Linked DNA regions of Priestia megaterium. The protein of the gene in region 1 interacts with the protein of each later gene in a pairwise test. Links are inferred from orthologs where the notes say so. Each region holds a gene or a part of one and is shown in the gene's direction. Other genes may lie near its edges. The genes, in order: LIS78_RS25935 and topA.

Region 1 (3,136 bases):
AGTGCTACTTCTAATTTTGAAGCAGTTCGCTTCTCTTGTCCAATGGAAATAAACGTAATCCGAGGCTTGCCTTCGTTATAATCTTCGATTGTATCAAGATATTTACGCAGTGTCGGAATTAGACCTAAGTCGTCAAGTGCCATCGGTCTTAAATCATATATAATTCGACGCACTTCGTATAGGGCAGAACGAACCATTTTTCGTAAATCTCGAATTTCTTCCATTGCTTCTTTTGCACTACGTTCCCGGTAAATTCGGTCAATTAATTCCGATCTCATCATAACATTTGCAAGCATTTGAGCTGGGCCGTCATGAATCTCTCTTGACAAACGTTTCCGTTCCTCTTCCTGAGCTTCAATAATCCGAAAGCCAAAATACTCTTTTTGAATAGCATCTTCTACTATTTCCCCTACTTGTTTTAAATCACTTGTTAAATAATTTAACACAACGGAAATTTGACCTACTAGGTGATCTGCACGTTTAATCGTTTCTTCCAATGTAAGCAAGCGTCTTTCTAGTTCATCTCGACGATTACGCAGCTGATATTCGCTTTGCTGATTCATCAGCAGCTTGGTTTGTAATTCGTGTGCTTTTTCATAAGCGTCTTTTACTTCAGGCTCTGAATAAATTTGAAAATGTCGGCTCACATCAGACAAACGCTTTCGAGCCAACCTTGCCTGAGTTTCCAATTTATCGCCTTGCTCTATCGTCTCAAGAACTTTTCCTTTTAACACTTCTAACTCTTCTTTAATTTGCTGATATTCTTGTCTGGCATCTTCAGAAAGGCGATAGACTTCATTTTTACTATCTCCCACTGTGCCAATAATCTTCTCAAAAATTTCATCAAGTGCCTTGCTTGTTAATTTATGTTTCGACATTTACTCACCCCAAACTATACTCACATTCGGAGAAATGTCTATACGTTCATGCTATATATAGTATTCGTATGACCTATCTGAATTGTGAGGATAAGATCCATATTTTCTCCCTATCTGACTTTTTATATCCAAAAAGTAACGGTTGTTTTTAGTACCCTCAAACTCGACATCAATCAACGCTTGACTCGCGTTATTTGAATAGATTACCATTTACGCTCACTCTTCAACAGTGACTAACTTCCTGTTTAAACCATTTCATTATTTAGCTATACAAGCCTGCACACTCTTTTATTATAACGTATATTCTGTATGGCTTGTTTAAGTGATGTTGAATTTGATTAATTGATGTCTTTTCATAAACATTTTATACTAATAGCAAGTAAACAGTACGTAAATACCCGTTTTTCTTCTATTTATAACGCTAAGGAGGATTTTTTGATTGTTATCACAATATTATACCGTAAAACAAGAAGGTTCACATGAAATCACTATTCAAAAATCTAGATTCATTTGTCATATGAAACGTGTAACAACTGAGGAAGAAGCTCAGCAATTTATTCAAGACATTAAAAAACAGCACTGGAATGCTACTCATAACTGTTCAGCTTACCTAATTGGAGAACGAGATCAATTTCAAAAAGCAAACGATGATGGAGAACCAAGTGGAACAGCAGGCGTACCAATGTTAGAAGTGCTTAAAAAGAGAGGCTTAAAAGATACAGTGGTCGTCGTTACGCGCTATTTCGGAGGCATTAAATTGGGCGCAGGTGGCTTGGTACGCGCGTATGGAAAATCCGTTTCCGAAGCGTTAAATGAACTAGGTACAGTCAAACGAACTCTCATGGCGGTTATGCATACAACCGTCGACTATACATGGCTTGGAAAATTAGAAAATGAGCTTCGCAGTTCCGTTTATCTATTAAAAGAAATCCACTACGCAGATATGGTAGAGATTGAAACATTTGTAGAGGAAGCTCAAACAGAAGCATTTACTGAATGGATGACCGAGCTAACAAACGGCCAAGCAGATATTCGAGCAGGTGAGACGACCTATTTAGAAGAAGATGTAGAATGAATTATTTACTCTTATTAAAAAACATTGTACAATTGATAAATAGCGCAACTATTCTGATGGTTGCGCTACTTGTCAATGAGTAAAAAACCTCGTACAGATGCATAGCTTTGACGAGTTTGATTCATACATTCCAATTTATAACACATACTAAGTGTCACAATAAGTGTTCGAATATACGAATAAAAGGAGAAACCGTATGGCTCAATATAGACGTTTTCAAAAAAGAGTAAACAAACGGAAAAGAAAACGAAGGCTTTTTACATTTTTTCTGTTACCTATCCTTATTTTAGGGCTTTCTGCAACCGCTTATGGCTCTTATTTATTTGTTAAAGCTAAAACAGTAGCTTCTGATTCTTATGAAGGACTCGGAGATCGCGATAATTCTCCTATGCGTGATCGTAAAATCGATCCCAAAAAAGATGATATATCCATTTTATTTATGGGCGTAGATGATAGTGAAACCAGGAAATTCGGAAAATCAGCCCGTACAGATGCTTTAATTTTGGCGACCTTTAACGAAACAAATAAAACCGTAAAGCTTGTAAGCATACCTCGAGATTCGCGGGTTTATATACCTGAAGTGAACAAAAAAGATAAAATTACTCATGCCCATGCTTACGGAGGTCCAAAAGCAACTGTAGAAACGGTAGAACAGCTGTTTAATGTCCCTGTTGATTACTATGTTAAAGTGAATTTTAAAGCTTTCACAGACATTGTAGACTCACTTGGGGGAATCGATTTTGATGTACCTTATGCGATGAGTGAAAAGGACTCAAAAGATCGTCATAATGCTATTGTCTTAAAACCAGGAAATCAACATTTAAATGGCGAAGAAGCGTTAGCTGTTGCTCGAACACGAAAACAAGACAACGATATTGAGCGAGGAAAAAGACAACAGCAGTTGATTGAAGCCATGATTAAAAAAGCTGCTTCCATTGGATCACTAAATAAATATGGAAATCTTATCGAAGCTGTTGGCGATAATATGAAAACGAATTTAATGTTCGGTGAAATGCTTTCGTTTTATGATTATGCTTCGAAAAAAGTAGACATCGAAACCATTAACTTAGACGGTAGCGATGAAAAAATTAACGGCGTTTACTACTTCAAACTAGACAATGATTCAGTGGAAAAAGTAAGTGAAAAGCTCCGCAAGCATTTAGGCATTGAATCAACTTCAGAT
Region 2 (3,270 bases), 880 kb from region 1 along the record:
GGTTTTATAATATTTACCCAAGAGGAAACCAAAATTTAGCAAGAGAAATTGCGCAGCATCATTTGCTGCTTTCTGAATATGCCCCGTTTATGAAGCCGACGAAATGGTTTTTCCCTCGCAGAAACAGAATCATTAGCGGATTAACAGGAGGCACGTTGGTGGTGCAAGCAAAAGAAAGAAGTGGATCTTTTATTACCGCCGACCAGGCGCTTCAGCAAGGAAGAGAAGTATTTGCCATACCGGGTTCTATTTTTGAAGAAACATCATGTGGAACGAATAAGTTAATCCAATTAGGGGCAAAACTTGTGCAAAGCGCTGCTGATATTACAGATGAAATGATGTATATAAGATGAATGTTTCAAAGTAGTCATATTCTTGCATGGTATGAAATACTAGTGAGATACGTAGTAAAATCGTATGACTTATCTTTTTGACATTTGACAAACAAGAACCAAATATTTAATAATAATGAAGATTTTATTCTACCTCTTGAGGAGGAACAAATAGATGTCTGACTACCTAGTAATTGTAGAATCGCCTGCAAAGGCTAAAACAATTGAACGTTATTTAGGAAAGAAATATAAAGTAAAAGCATCGATGGGACATGTTCGCGATTTACCTAAAAGTCAAATGGGAATTGATATTGAACAGGATTACAATCCGAAATATATTACAATTCGCGGGAAAGGCCCGGTTTTAAAAGAACTAAAAACAGCGGCTAAAAAAGCAAAAAAGATTTACCTAGCAGCCGATCCAGACCGTGAAGGAGAAGCGATTGCATGGCACTTGGCGCACAGTTTGGATGTAGACATTGCATCGGACTGTCGCGTAGTATTTAACGAGATTACAAAAGAAGCGATTAAAGAATCTTTTAAACATCCACGAGCAATTAATATGGATTTAGTAGATGCTCAACAAGCACGCCGTATTCTTGACAGGCTGGTTGGCTATAACATCAGTCCATTGCTGTGGAAAAAAGTGAAAAAAGGATTAAGTGCCGGAAGGGTTCAATCAATTGCAGTGAGGTTAATTATTGATCGTGAAAAAGAAATTGCAAAGTTTATCCCAGAAGAATACTGGACGGTAAAAGCAACTTTTCAAAAAGGAAACGACCAATTTGAAGGCCAGTTAATCGAATATCAAGGGAAAAAAGTAGAACTATCAAATGAAAATGATGTAACCAACATTGTTAAACAATTAGATGGAAATGAATTTTCAATTTCTAAAGTAACAAAACGTGAGCGAAAGCGTAATGCAGCTCCTTCTTTTACCACGTCTTCATTACAGCAAGAGGCAGCGCGGAAACTGAACTTCCGAGCGAAAAAAACAATGATGATTGCGCAGCAATTATATGAAGGAATTGATTTAGGAAAAGAAGGTACAGTAGGTCTTATCACGTATATGCGTACCGATTCTACTCGTATTTCAGAAACAGCTCAAACAGAAGCTAGAGATTACATTACGAACGCATACGGAAATCAGTTTGTGGCAACGGAAAAGCGTAAAGAAAAGAGAAATTCGAATGCGCAAGATGCCCACGAAGCGATTCGTCCAACTTCAGCTCTTCGTAAACCAGGAGAGGTAAAAGAGTTCTTATCGCGTGATCAGTATCGACTGTATAAGTTAGTATGGGAGCGCTTCGTTGCTAGTCAAATGGCACCTGCAATTATGGATACAATGGCTGTAGATTTGAAAAATGGAGACGTAACATTTAGAGCGAACGGCTCGAAAGTTAAATTTCCAGGCTTTATGAAAGTGTATGTTGAAGGCAATGATGATCAAGTGGAGGAAAAAGAAAATCTTCTTCCAGACTTAGAAGAAGGAGAAGTAGCTTATTCTAAGGACATCGATGAAAAGCAGCACTTCACACAGCCGCCGCCAAGATATACAGAAGCTCGTTTAGTCAAGACATTAGAAGAGCTAGGCATTGGTCGACCGTCTACATATGCTCCAACACTTGACACGATTCAAAAGCGCGGGTACGTAGCGCTCGATAACAAGCGTTTTGTTCCAACAGAACTTGGAGAAATTGTACTAGAGCTTGTATTGGAGTTTTTCCCGGAAATTTTAGATGTAGAGTTTACAGCTAAAATGGAAAACGATTTGGATGAAGTGGAAGATGGTAATGTTCAATGGGTGCGTGTTATTGACGAATTTTACAGTGATTTTGAAAAACGCTTAGAACATGCTGAAAAAGAAATGCGCGAAGTGGAGATTAAAGATGAACCTGCCGGAGAAGATTGTGAAGAATGCGGTTCACCTATGGTATACAAAATGGGGCGCTACGGAAAATTTATGGCATGCTCTAATTTCCCTGACTGCCGCAACACGAAGCCAATTGTAAAAGAAATTGGCGTAAAGTGTCCGAAATGTGAAGAAGGAAATATCGTTGAGCGAAAATCGAAGAAAAAGCGTACATTTTATGGCTGTGATCGATTCCCAGGCTGTGACTTCGTATCTTGGGATAAGCCAATTGCAAGAAAATGTCCGAAATGTGAAAATCTGCTTGTGGAGAAGAAACAGAAAAAAGGAACTCAAGTCGTCTGTACAAGTTGTGATTATAAAGAGGAAGCTCAGCAGTAAAAGAGAATGGGATGAATTCCCACACTTTAAATTTAAAAATAGCAGTTATATAAGATGCGGCGACATTGCTTCATGTGCTAAAATGGAAACGTTATTAGCGACATTGAGTAATGTCGCATTTTCTTTGTCCCGTTAAAAAAGGAAAAGACAAGTGAATGAATAAGGAAAATGATAGAAAAGATAGAAATGAAGTTGGAGGATTTACAATGAATGAACAAGTAATTAATGTTATCGGAGCAGGCCTTGCTGGAAGTGAAGCAGCTTGGCAAATCGCAAAGCGCGGTTTAAAAGTCCGTCTTTATGAGATGAGACCAGTGAAGCAAACACCTGCTCATCATACGGACAAATTTGCTGAATTAGTATGTAGTAATTCACTGCGTGCGAATACATTAACAAATGCAGTTGGCGTTTTAAAAGAAGAAATGCGATTATTAGACTCTGTAATTATTCGTTCAGCAGACGAGTGTGCGGTTCCAGCAGGTGGAGCACTGGCTGTTGACCGTCACGAATTTGCCGCTCGTGTGACGGAAAGTGTTAAAAATCATCCGAACGTAACGGTTGTTAATGAAGAGATTACGGAAATTCCACAAGGACCAACTGTTATTGCAACAGGTCCGTTAACGTCAAAAGATTTATCGGAAAAGCTGCGCGCGTTAACAAGTGAAGATTATTTATATTTTTACGATG

The links.
Region 2: the proteins of LIS78_RS25935 (region 1) and topA interact in binary tests that used the Escherichia coli proteins (3 or more experiments, as listed by UniProt). The link is inferred for Priestia megaterium from one-to-one orthologs.

Annotation. Positions count from the first base shown.
Region 1 is NZ_CP085442.1:4,983,194-4,986,329, forward strand. What follows is about bases 337-3,135. They hold LIS78_RS25935 (YigZ family protein), read left to right. Parts: upstream 337-1,317; coding sequence 1,318-1,953; downstream 1,954-3,135. Other genes in these bases: LIS78_RS25930 (sensor histidine kinase), read right to left, coding at 337-878; LIS78_RS25940 (LCP family protein), read left to right, coding at 2,150-3,135. Also shown: more of LIS78_RS25930, read right to left, coding at 1-336; more of LIS78_RS25940, read left to right, coding at 3,136-3,136.
Region 2 is NZ_CP085442.1:4,103,680-4,106,949, reverse strand. What follows is about bases 113-3,045. They hold topA (type I DNA topoisomerase), read left to right. Parts: upstream 113-507; coding sequence 508-2,583; downstream 2,584-3,045. Other genes in these bases: trmFO (FADH(2)-oxidizing methylenetetrahydrofolate--tRNA-(uracil(54)-C(5))-methyltransferase TrmFO), read left to right, coding at 2,790-3,045; dprA (DNA-processing protein DprA), read left to right, coding at 113-353. In the rest of the region: more of dprA, read left to right, coding at 1-112; more of trmFO, read left to right, coding at 3,046-3,270. UniProt on the Escherichia coli protein: Releases the supercoiling and torsional tension of DNA, which is introduced during the DNA replication and transcription, by transiently cleaving and rejoining one strand of the DNA duplex.